DNA from 2 places in the Streptomyces sp. NPDC052773 genome. Region 1 is predicted to be linked to the other one. Evidence: predicted binding sites of a transcription regulator. Region 1 holds the regulator's gene; the other holds the start of a gene.
What was found. Region 1 encodes HspR, which represses chaperone genes until heat shock. Its sites were predicted from a motif close to TTGAGNNNNNNNNNCTCAA; they were not measured.
Positions count from the first base shown of each region.

Region 1 (5,893 bases):
CGGTGACAACCACCTCGGTGGTGACGACTGGGACCAGCGCGTCGTCGACTACCTGGTCAAGCAGTTCCAGTCCGGGCACGGCGTGGACCTGTCCAAGGACAAGATGGCGCTGCAGCGTCTGCGCGAGGCCGCCGAGAAGGCGAAGATCGAGCTGTCCTCGTCCACCGAGACCTCGATCAACCTGCCGTACATCACCGCCTCCGCCGAGGGCCCGCTGCACCTCGACGAGAAGCTGACCCGCGCCCAGTTCCAGCAGCTGACCGCGGACCTGCTGGAGCGCTGCAAGACGCCGTTCCACAACGTCATCAAGGACGCCGGCATCTCCATCAACGAGATCGACCACGTCGTCCTCGTCGGTGGCTCCACCCGTATGCCCGCCGTCGCCGAGCTCGTCAAGGAGCTGACCGGCGGCAAGGAGGCCAACAAGGGTGTGAACCCGGACGAGGTCGTCGCCATCGGCGCCTCGCTCCAGGCCGGTGTCCTCAAGGGTGAGGTCAAGGACGTCCTGCTGCTCGACGTCACCCCGCTGTCCCTCGGTATCGAGACCAAGGGCGGCATCATGACCAAGCTGATCGAGCGGAACACGACGATCCCGACCAAGCGGTCCGAGATCTTCACCACCGCCGAGGACAACCAGCCGTCCGTGCAGATCCAGGTCTACCAGGGCGAGCGCGAGATCGCGGCGTACAACAAGAAGCTCGGCATGTTCGAGCTGACCGGTCTGCCCCCGGCGCCGCGCGGCGTCCCGCAGATCGAGGTCTCCTTCGACATCGACGCCAACGGCATCATGCACGTCACGGCGAAGGACCTCGGCACCGGCAAGGAGCAGAAGATGACCGTCACCGGCGGCTCCTCGCTCCCGAAGGAAGAGGTCGACCGCATGCGCGAGGAGGCCGAGCGCTACGCGGAGGAGGACCACAAGCGCCGCGAGGCCGCCGAGACCCGCAACCAGGGCGAGGCGCTGGTCTACCAGACCGAGAAGTTCCTCAAGGACAACGAGGACAAGGTCCCCGGCGACGTCAAGACCGAGGTCGAGGAGGCCGTCGCCGAGCTGAAGGAGAAGCTCAAGGGCGAGTCCGCCGAAGGTGACAACACGGCCGAGATCCGCACCGCCACCGAGAAGGTCGCGGCCGTCTCGCAGAAGCTGGGCCAGGCGCTGTACGCCGACGCCCAGGGCGCGCAGGCCGCCGGCGGCGCCTCGGCCGGTGCCGGTGAGGCCAAGGCCGACGACGACGTCGTGGACGCCGAGATCGTGGACGACGAGCGCAAGGACGGTGCGGCGTGACGGAGGAGACCCCGGGCTTCGAGGAGAAGCCCGACGTCCCCTCCGGCGCCACCCCTGACGACGCCGAGCCGAAGGCCGCCGCCTCCTCCACCCCGGAGGAGGGGGCGGCCCCGGCCGGGGACGCGAACGAGACAGCGGGCCTGGTCGCCCAGCTGGACCAGGTGCGCACCGCGCTCGGTGAGCGCACCGCGGACCTCCAGCGCCTCCAGGCCGAGTACCAGAACTACCGCCGCCGGGTCGAGCGCGACCGGATCGCGGTCAAGGAGATCGCCGTGGCGAACCTCCTGACCGAGCTCCTGCCCGTCCTCGACGACATCGGGCGCGCGCGCGAGCACGGTGAACTGGTCGGCGGCTTCAAGTCGGTGGCCGAGTCGCTGGAGACCGTGGCGGCGAAGATGGGCCTGCAGCAGTTCGGCAAGGAGGGCGAGCCCTTCGACCCGACGATCCACGAGGCCCTGATGCACTCGTACGCGCCGGACGTCACGGAGACGACCTGCGTCGCGATCCTCCAGCCGGGGTATCGCATCGGCGAGCGGACCATCCGCCCCGCGCGGGTCGCCGTCGCCGAGCCCCAGCCGGGCGCGCAGACCGTCAAGGCCGAGGGCGAGCAGAGCGCCGAGAGTGCGGAGAAGGCCGACGACAAGGAGAACGGTGGCCCGGAGGAGGGCTGACGTTATCGCGTACGCAGGAGAGGAGGGACGTCGGGGATGAGCACCAAGGACTTCATCGAGAAGGACTACTACAAGGTCCTCGGCGTCCCCAAGGACGCCACCGAGGCCGAGATCAAGAAGGCGTACCGGAAGCTCGCCCGCGAGTTCCACCCGGACGCCAACAAGGGCAACGCCAAGGCCGAGGAGCGCTTCAAGGAGATCTCCGAGGCGAACGACGTCCTCGGCGACCCGAAGAAGCGCAAGGAGTACGACGAGGCGCGCGCGCTCTTCGGCAACGGCGGCTTCCGGCCCGGTCCCGGCGCCGGCGGCGCCACGTTCAACTTCGACCTGGGCGACCTCTTCGGCGGCGCCCAGGGCGGGGGCGGCTTCGGCGGCGGACTCGGTGACGTCTTCGGGGGCCTGTTCAACCGGGGCGGGGCCGGGACGACCCGCACCCAGCCCCGGCGTGGCCAGGACATCGAGTCCGAGGTCACCCTGAGCTTCACCGAGGCGATCGAGGGCGCCACGGTCCCGCTGCGGATGTCGTCGCAGGCGCCGTGCAAGGCCTGCTCCGGCACCGGCGACAAGAACGGCACACCGCGCGTGTGCCCGACCTGCGTCGGCACCGGGCAGGTGGCGCGCGGCTCCGGCGGCGGCTTCTCCCTCACCGACCCCTGCCCCGACTGCAAGGGGCGCGGCCTGATCGCGGAGCACCCCTGCGAGATCTGCAAGGGCAGCGGCCGGGCCAAGTCGTCCCGCACCATGCAGGTGCGCATCCCCGCCGGCGTGTCCGACGGGCAGCGCATCCGGCTGCGCGGCAAGGGCGCGCCGGGCGAGCGCGGCGGCCCGGCGGGCGATCTGTACGTGGTGGTCCACGTCAAGGAGCACCCCGTGTTCGGCCGCAAGGGCGACAACCTCACCGTCACCGTCCCCGTGACCTTCGTGGAGGCGGCGCTCGGCGGCGAGGTCCGGGTCCCGACCCTCGGCGGCCCGGCCGTCACCCTGAAGCTGCCCCCCGGCACGCCGAACGGCCGTACGATGCGGGCCCGGGGCAAGGGGGCGGTCCGTAAGGACGGCACTCGCGGTGACCTGCTGGTCACCGTGGAGGTGAGTGTTCCGAAGGACCTGTCGGGGAAGGCTCGTGACGCGCTTGAGGCGTATCGCGAGGCGACCGCGGGCGAGGACCCGCGGGCGGAGCTGTTCCAGGCCGCGAAGGGAGCATGAGTCAGATGGATGGCCGTCGTCCCCGCCAGCGCGGGGGTTTTTCCCCGTATGAACTGACCGAGGACACCCCGGTCTACGTCATCTCGGTGGCGGCCCAGCTGTCCGGCCTGCACCCGCAGACCCTGCGCCAGTACGACCGCCTGGGCCTGGTCTCCCCGGACCGCACCGCCGGCCGGGGCCGCCGTTACTCGGCCCGCGACATCGAACTGCTCCGCCAGGTGCAGCAGTTGTCGCAGGACGAGGGCATCAACCTGGCCGGCATCAAGCGGATCATCGAACTGGAGAACCAGGTCGCGGCGCTGCAGTCCCGGGTCGCGGAGCTGGAGGCCGCCCTCGACGGCGCGGCGGCGGCCATGCGCCAGCGCGAGGCCGCGGTACACGCCTCCTACCGCCGCGACCTGGTGCCGTACCAGGAGGTGCAGCAGTCGAGCGCGCTGGTGGTGTGGCGGCCGAAGCGGCAGCAGCAGTCGGACTGACGACGCGGCACGCGCGTGGAGGGCCCGGAGGTTCGGCCGAATCTCCGGGCCCTTCGTCGTCCCACCCGGCCGCGGTGGCGGAAGCGCGAATGGCTGGGTTTGTTCGGTCGTCTGGTCGAAAACGGGCCGGACTGTGCGGCTGTCGTAAGGATCACGACTCCCGTAGGGCCGGATTGGTTGTACGAGGCGAAGCGGAATGTGGTGTTGTCATCTCGTTAAGTAGTTTTGCTTGACGCTGGGGGCCGCTGACGCGTTGGCTTTTCAGTCACATGGGTCGCAAGGGTGCGCCCCCGTCCGGAAGACACCCCCGGAAGACACCTAGAAGTGAGCTCCTCCATGCGTCGTCGTATCGCCATGTCCGTGGCCGCGTGTTCGTTGGCCCTGTCGCTCGCCGGCTGCGGTGTGCTGAGCGCGACAAGTGACGGAGGCGACGCGACGCCGACCAAGGGCGACGACATCACGGTCGGTCTGCTGCTCCCGGAGAAGGCGAACACCCGTTACGAGAAGTTCGACTACCCCATCATCCGGGAGAAGGTCGCGTCCCTCACCGACAACCGCGGCAAGGTCGAGTACGCCAACGCCGAGCAGAACGCCGCCAAGCAGGCCCAGCAGCTGCAGCAGATGATCGACGACAAGGTCGACGTCATCCTGCTGGACGCGGTCGACTCGCACGCCATCGCCGCCAGCGTGACGAAGGCCAAGGAAGCGGGTATTCCGGTCATCGCGTACGACCGGCTGGCCGAGGGCCCGATCGACGCGTACATCTCCTTCGACAACGAGCTGGTCGGCGAGGTGCAGGGCCGCACCCTGCTGGAGGCGATGGGCCCGGACGTCGACACGTCCGACAAGATCGTGATGATGAACGGCTCGCCCACCGACCCGAACGCGAAGCAGTTCAAGCAGGGCGCGCTGGCCGAGCTGAACGGCCGGGTGACGATCGCGTCGTCCTTCGACACCAAGGACTGGAAGCCGGAGAACGCCCAGGCCAACATGGCCGAGGCGATCAAGGTGATCGGCGCGGGAAACATCGCCGGTGTCTACTCCGCCAACGACGGCATGGCGGCCGGCGTCATCAAGGCGCTGGAGGCCGCCGGGGTGACCAAGCTGCCGCCCGTCACCGGGCAGGACGCCGAACTGGCGGCGGTGCAGCGGATCGTCAGCGGCGAGCAGTACATGAGCGTCTACAAGTCCTACCCGGCCGAGGCCGAGGCCGCCGCCGAGATGGCCGTCGCCAAGGTGCAGGGCAAGGACATCCAGTTCGACGCGCTGACCCGGGACCGGGTCGACAGCCCCACCCACAAGGACATCCCGGCGCAGCTGGTGTCCGTGGTCGCCCTGACCCGGCAGAACATCAAGCAGACCGTCGTGTCCGACGGTATTTACAAGATCTCCGAGATCTGCGTCGGGCCGTACAAGGCGGCCTGCGCGGAGCTGGGTCTGAAGTAGCCGCGGTCCGCCGCGCGGCGCCCGCGCGCCCAGGGGAGTTCACGCCGTTCACTCCGTACGGCCGTGAACTCCCCTTTGTCGTACGCCCGTCCGGGAGCGCTCTCAGGGGGCGCGCGGGAGGGGACGCGCGCCGTGGGCAACGAGCCGTCGCCATCTGTTGTCGGAATGTGACGGACCGGGGTGGGTGCGAACCCGTGCATACCGGTGGTTTCCGGCGGTCACAGTGGCGGGAGGCGTGTTGCGGAGCAGGTTCGCTCCGCGCATAGTTGCGCTGCGGAAGGACGTGGAAACCGGGGGTGGGATGGGCGATGGCCGGGCACGGGACGGACGAGCATCCACACGGTGCTGACCGACTGTGCGAGGCCGGGGATCGGGTGTATTCCCGGGCCGTACGGCGCGGACGCGTGCCCCGCCGCGACGCCGAGGCGGTGCCCTGCCTGCTGGAGCTGGCGCTGCTGCACCCCGATCCCGACGACATGGACTGGCTCGTGCCGACCTCCCCGCAGGAGGTCATGACCCGGCTGCTGCGCGGCGTCTACGACGAGATCAGCGCCAGCCAGCGGCGGGTGGGCTCGGCGGTGGCCGCGGTGGAGTGGTACGCGGGCCTGGGCGGCCGTACGACGGCCTCCGCGTACGGCGGTGAGGGTACGGCCGCGATCCGGGTCCTGGACGGTCCTGCGCGCATCCAGGCGGCCCTGGACGAGGCGACGGCGGCGTGCACGACCGAGGTGCTCACCGTGCAGCCGGGCGGCATCCGGCGCGAGCACGAGCTGTCCGAGGGCCTGCACCGGGCGCTGGCCCTGCGCGGGCGG
Region 1 covers NZ_JBITZX010000024.1:60,648-66,540, forward strand. Annotated here, with positions in the region: gene dnaK (molecular chaperone DnaK) at 1-1,285, shown strand, start outside; gene grpE (nucleotide exchange factor GrpE) at 1,282-1,956, shown strand; gene dnaJ (molecular chaperone DnaJ) at 1,993-3,159, shown strand; gene ACIG0D_RS34190 (heat shock protein transcriptional repressor HspR) at 3,165-3,635, shown strand; gene ACIG0D_RS34195 (substrate-binding domain-containing protein) at 3,972-5,081, shown strand; gene ACIG0D_RS34200 (LuxR C-terminal-related transcriptional regulator) at 5,390-5,893, shown strand, end outside.

Region 2 (5,893 bases), on a different contig from region 1:
AGCAGCAGCTCCATGGTGGTCTCGGACGGGGTCTGCTGGGCGGGGTCGTCCTGCGTCGCCGTTTCGGAGCGGGCGGGCGCGCGCCCGGGTCCCGGCTGCGGCTCGGTCGCCGGCTCCTGCTCCTGCTGCTCCGCGCGTACGTCGGTCCCGGCCGGTTCTTCCGGTCGTACGGCCGTGTCCGCCTCGGGGCGCGTCTGCTCGGCCGGCTCGGCTCCGGACGCCTCGGCGGAGTCGGCGGCATCGGCGGAATCGGCGGCGGAGTCTTCGGCGGTGTGCTCGGCCGTGCCGTCGGCGGCTCCCTCGGCCGCGTCCTTCTCCCGTACGGCCTTCTCCGCGAGCGCGACCAGCGGGTCGGCCTGGTGGGTGCGGCCGTGCAGGACGTTGGAGTTGGCCTCGGCGTCGGCGCCGGGGAGGGAGAAGGTCTGGGTGCCGTCCGGGGCGGGCGAGGCGCTGGGCACGGCGGCCGGCCCGGCCTCGGTGAGCAGCGGCTGCGGCAGCACGACGACCGCCGCGACACCGCCCTGCTTCTGCTCGCGCAGCTGGACGCGGACGCCGAGCCGGTGGGCGAGCCGGGCCACGACGTACAGCCCGAGTCCGAGCCCGTCGTCGCCCTCCTGGTCGTACGCGGCGTCGGGGTCGAAGTCGGCGAGCCGGGCGTTGAGCCGGGTCATCCGCTCCTCGGTCATGCCGATGCCGCCGTCCTGGACGGAGATCATGACCTCGCCGTTCTCCAGCAGCCAGCCGGAGACCTCGACGGGCACGTCCGGCGGGGAGAACGAGGTGGCGTTCTCCATCAGCTCGGCCAGCAGGTGGGAGAGGTCGTCGGCGGCGAAGCCGGCGATGTGCGCGTGCGGCGGCAGCGCGGAGATCCGGACCCGCTCGTACCGCTCGATCTCGCTGACGGCGGCGCGGACGACGTCGACCAGCGGGACCGGGCCGGGGTGGTGCTGGATGTGCTCCGTACCGGCGAGGACGAGCAGGTTCTCGCTGTGCCGGCGCATCACGGTGGCGAAGTGGTCGAGCTTGAACAGGGTGGCGAGCCGGTCCGGGTCCTGCTCGCGCTCCTCCAGCTGCTCGATGACGGCGAGCTGACGCTCGACCAGGCCGAGCGTGCGCAGCGCCAGATTGACGAAGGTGGAGCCGATGCTGGTGCGCAGCCGCTCCAACTGGGCGGTCGACTCCTCGAGTTCCGCGCGCAGCTCCTCGCGGGCGTCGGCCATCTTCTGCCGCTGCCCGACCAGGTGCTTGCGGTCGGCCTCCAGGGTGGCGACCCGTTCGTGCAGGGCGACGGCCTGGGCGTGCAGGGTGTTCACGGAGCGGACGACGCGGGCGAACTCGTCGTTGCGCCCGGTGAACTTCACGGGCTCCTCGGCGGCCGGGTCGGCGGCCTCGGCGAGCCGGGCGGAGCCGATCCGCAGCACGGCGAGCGGACGGGTGAGGGAGCGCGCCATGGCGGTGGCGACGCCGACGGCGAGCAGCAGCAGCGCGCCGAGGATGCCGATCCGGATCTCCAGCCCGGTGACGTCGTCGTCGCGCAGCGCCTCCAGGTCCTTGGTGCGGCGGTCGTAGAGCGCGGCCTCGACGCCGCGCATCGCGTCGACGCGGGCGGAGAGCGCGGCGTTCAGCTTCGCGGCGTCGGTGGCGAGGTCGCGGTCGGAGAGGGTCGGCTGGTCGGTGAGGGCGGCGAGGTACTTCTCGGCGGAGTTGACCTCGGGGCCGGTGACCGTGGAGTCGTAGGAGGCGCGAGCGGCCTTGGGGGCGGTCTCGCGGAAGTCCGCGAGGGCCGCGTCGGAGCGCAGCCGGGCCTGTTGGGCGGCGGCGGTGAGGGCGGCGCGCGCCTTGGTGTCCGCCTGGGAGGACGTGCCGGCGGTGGTGGGCAGGCCGGTGACGGGGTCGATGACCGTCTGGGTGGAGCGCGGCACGCTGAGCGCGGCGAGCAGCAGACCGCGGGCGGCGGCGGCCTGCTGGACGGCGGTGTCGAGCTCGGCGAGCGCGTACGCTCCGGCGCCCGCGCGCGGCGGGAGCTGCTCGGCCAGGTCCTCGGCGAGCCGGTGGAGTTCCGCGATGGCGTCGGAGTACGCCTGGTGCGCTTCGAGAGCGGTGCTCTTGCCGGTGAGCGCCGCGCGGCGGACGGCGGCGATGCCGTCGAGGTCCTTCAGCAGCCGCGCCGGGGTGTCGGTGTCGCCGCGCAGCTCCTCGACCTGCCGGTCGACGCGGGCGCTGCGCTGCTCCGAGGGCGCCTTGGACTTGGGGCGCCCGGCCGCGACGTACGAGATCACCTCGTCGCGCTCGTCGGCGAGGGCGTGGGCGAGGGCCAGGGCGTCGCGGGTCTGCTCGGAGAGCGTCACCAGCTCCTGGGTGTCGCTCGCCTGTCCGGCCGCGGCGAGCACGGACGGCGCGCCCGCGCCGGCGATGGCGGCGGCCACGACGGCGACGGCCACGATGAGGCGGTTGCGTACGTGGGTGGGGCGACCCTTCCCGACGGGGGTGTGCTCCGCTGCCCCCTCGGGGGCCGTCTGCCTGCCTGTGCGCCGAGGCCGCTTCTTCTGCACCGGTGCTCGCATTCCTGACTCGTGTACCCGTGGACCCGGGTGACGCTCCGTCAACTGGCGCGTACTCCCGGTACAGTTCCCGACCCTCCCAGTGCCGGTGGGCAGGGGGCGTGCATCGCCTGACCCGCCACCCGAAGGAGTGAACATCGGACGGGAGTTGGCGGGCAAGTTCCTCTGGCGTGTGCGACGGCCTTGCGCGGCGGGCCGGTTGGACGTCGGCGGCAGGCTTTGGCAGTATTCGCCGCCACGCCTTCCCGGAGTGCGCCATTCCCTCCCAAACCCGGCTGCTGACCTGCGAGGGTCCGGGGATCCGGCGACCGATGCCAGCCTTTCGCGGTCCTTGTGAAGGGCTCGTGCAGACTGGCGGGATGCGTACGGAACTTGTCACGGTGCCCGGCGATCCGGCGCGCCCCAACGAGGACTTCGCCGGTGTCTGCCTTCCGGCTTCCGGGCAGGGTGGTTGCCTGGTCGTCCTGGACGGCGTGACTCCGCCCCGGGGAGGCACCGGCTGTCTGCATTCCGTTCCCTGGTACACCGCGCGCCTCGGCGGGGCGCTGACCGAACTGACCGTTTCGCTCCCGGATGTTCCGCTGTCCGAGGCACTGGCCCACGCGATCGCTCGTACCTCTCAGCTCCATGGCGAAGCCTGTGACCTTTCTCACCCGCGCACCCCGCAGGCGACGGTGGTTCTGGCCCGCTGGACGGAGACGGCCGTCGACTACCTGGTGCTCTCCGACTCGGCCCTGCTCCTGGAGTCGCCCGACGGTGCGGTGACCCCCGTCCTCGACGACCGTCTCGCGCGCCTGCCCCGCGCGGCGCTCGTCTCCGACACCGTGATCGACGCCACCTTGCGCAACCGGGAGGGCGGGTTCTTCACCGCCGCCGCGGATCCGGCCGTCGCGGCCCGCGCGGTCACCGGGACGCTCCCGCGCGCGTCGGTCACCGCCCTGACCGCCCTCACCGACGGCGCCGCCCGCTGGACCGAGACGTTCCGCGAGGGCGACTGGACCGACCTCCACACCGCCGTCCGCAAGCAGGGCGCCCGCTGGCTGGTCGACCGGGTGCGGACCCTGGAGGAGGCGGACCGCGAGCGGCGGGCGCACCTGGGCCGCGGCAAGCCGCACGACGACGCGACGGTGGTGTTCGTGGAGCTGTGACCGGCCGATACGCCCCGCTCCCCCGGTGATCGCTCACAGCGAACAACCGCCGGGGAACATTCACGCTCCCCCAAGCATTGAGTCGGCATAACTCAACTTGACTGCCGAAGGGGAGATCATGGCTGCTGAGTCCACGGCGTTCACACCGCTCACCCTGCCTGTGCTGCCGCTCGACGACGAGGTCGTGCTGCCCGGGATGGTGGTTCCGCTGGACCTCAACGACGCGGACGTACGGGCCGCGGTGGAGGCCGCTCAGGCGGCCGCGCGGTCGGAGCCGGGCAAGCCCAAGGTGCTCCTCGTCCCCCGCGTCGACGGCACCTACGCGAACACCGGCGTCCTCGGCACCGTCGAGCAGGTCGGCCGCCTCGCCGACGGCGACCCGGGCGCCCTCATCCGGGGCCGGGGCCGCGTGAAGATCGGCGCCGGCACGACCGGGCCGGGCGCCGCCCTGTGGGTGGAGGGCACTCGGATCGACGAGAGCGTGCCCGACCCGCTGCCGGGACACGTCACCGAGCTGGTCAAGGAGTACAAGGCCCTCGCCACCGCCTGGCTGAAGAAGCGCGGCGCCTGGCAGGTGGTCGACCGGGTGCAGGCCATCGACGACGTCTCCGCGCTCGCCGACAACTCCGGCTACTCCCCGTTCCTCACCACCGAGCAGAAGGTCGAGCTGCTGGAGACCGCCGACCCGGTCGCCCGCCTCAGGCTCGCCACCCAGCAGCTGCGCGACCACCTCGCCGAGCAGGAGGTCGCCGAGACCATCGCCAAGGACGTCCAGGAGGGCGTCGACAAGCAGCAGCGCGAGTTCCTGCTGCGCCGCCAGCTTGAGGCCGTCCGCAAGGAGCTGCGCGAGCTGAACGGCGAGAACGGCAAGGATCCCGCCGAGGAGTCCGACGACTACCGCGCCCGCGTCGAGGCCGCCGACCTGCCCGAGAAGGTCCGCGAGGCGGCCCTGAAGGAGGTCGACAAGCTGGAGCGGGCCTCCGACCAGTCCCCCGAGGGCTCCTGGATCCGCACCTGGCTGGACACCGTCCTCGAACTGCCCTGGAACGAGCGCACCGAGGACGCGTACGACATCCAGGGCGCCAAGGCCGTCCTCGACGCCGAGCACGCCGGACTGGAGGACGTCAAGGAGCGCATCACCGAGTACCTGGCGGTGCGCAAGCGCCGCGCGGAGCGCGGTCTCGGTGTCGTCGGCGGGCGGCGCGGCGGTGCCGTGCTCGCCCTGGTCGGCCCGCCCGGCGTCGGCAAGACCAGCCTCGGCGAGTCCGTGGCGCACGCCATGGGCCGCAAGTTCGTCCGGGTCGCCCTCGGCGGGGTCCGCGACGAGGCGGAGATCCGCGGCCACCGCCGTACGTACGTCGGCGCGCTGCCCGGCCGGATCGTCCGCGCCATCAAGGAGGCCGGCTCGATGAACCCGGTCGTCCTGCTCGACGAGATCGACAAGGTGGGCTCCGACTTCCGCGGCGACCCGGCGGCGGCGCTCCTGGAGGTCCTGGACCCGGCCCAGAACCACACCTTCCGCGACCACTACCTGGAGGTCGAACTCGACCTGTCGGACGTCGTCTTCCTCGCGACGGCCAACGTCCTGGAGGCCATCCCCGAGGCCCTGCTCGACCGCATGGAGCTGGTCCGCCTCGACGGCTACACCGAGGACGAGAAGGTCGTCATCGCCCGCGACCACCTGGTGCCCCGGCAGCTGGAGCGCGCCGGGCTCGACGCCGAGGAGGTGACCGTCGACGAGAGCGCGCTGCGCAAGCTGGCCGGCGAGTACACCCGCGAGGCGGGCGTGCGGAACCTGGAGCGGTCCATCGCCCGGCTGCTGCGCAAGGTCGCGGCCCAGCACGAACTGGGCGATCGGGAGCTGCCGTTCACCATCACCGACGCCCATCTGCGCGACCTGATCGGCCGCCCGCACCACGTGCCGGAGTCGGCCCAGGACCCGGCCGAGCGCCGTACGTCCGTGCCGGGCGTCGCGACCGGCCTGGCGGTGACCGGCGCGGGCGGTGACGTCCTCTACGTGGAGGCGTCGCTGGCCGACCCGGAGACCGGAGCGGCGGGCCTGACCCTGACCGGTCAGCTGGGCGACGTGATGAAGGAGAGCGCGCAGATCGCGCTGTCCTTCCTGCGCTCCCACGGCGCCGAACTGGAGCTGCCGGTGGCGGACCTGAAGGACCGGGGCGTGCA
Region 2 covers NZ_JBITZX010000005.1:138,345-144,237, forward strand. Annotated here, with positions in the region: gene ACIG0D_RS13420 (nitrate- and nitrite sensing domain-containing protein) at 1-2,564, opposite strand, end outside; gene ACIG0D_RS13425 (protein phosphatase 2C domain-containing protein) at 2,921-3,709, shown strand; gene lon (endopeptidase La) at 3,828-5,893, shown strand, end outside.
Region 2: a site for HspR is predicted at 3,787-3,805, ahead of lon (endopeptidase La). Genes of this name have one in related genera too.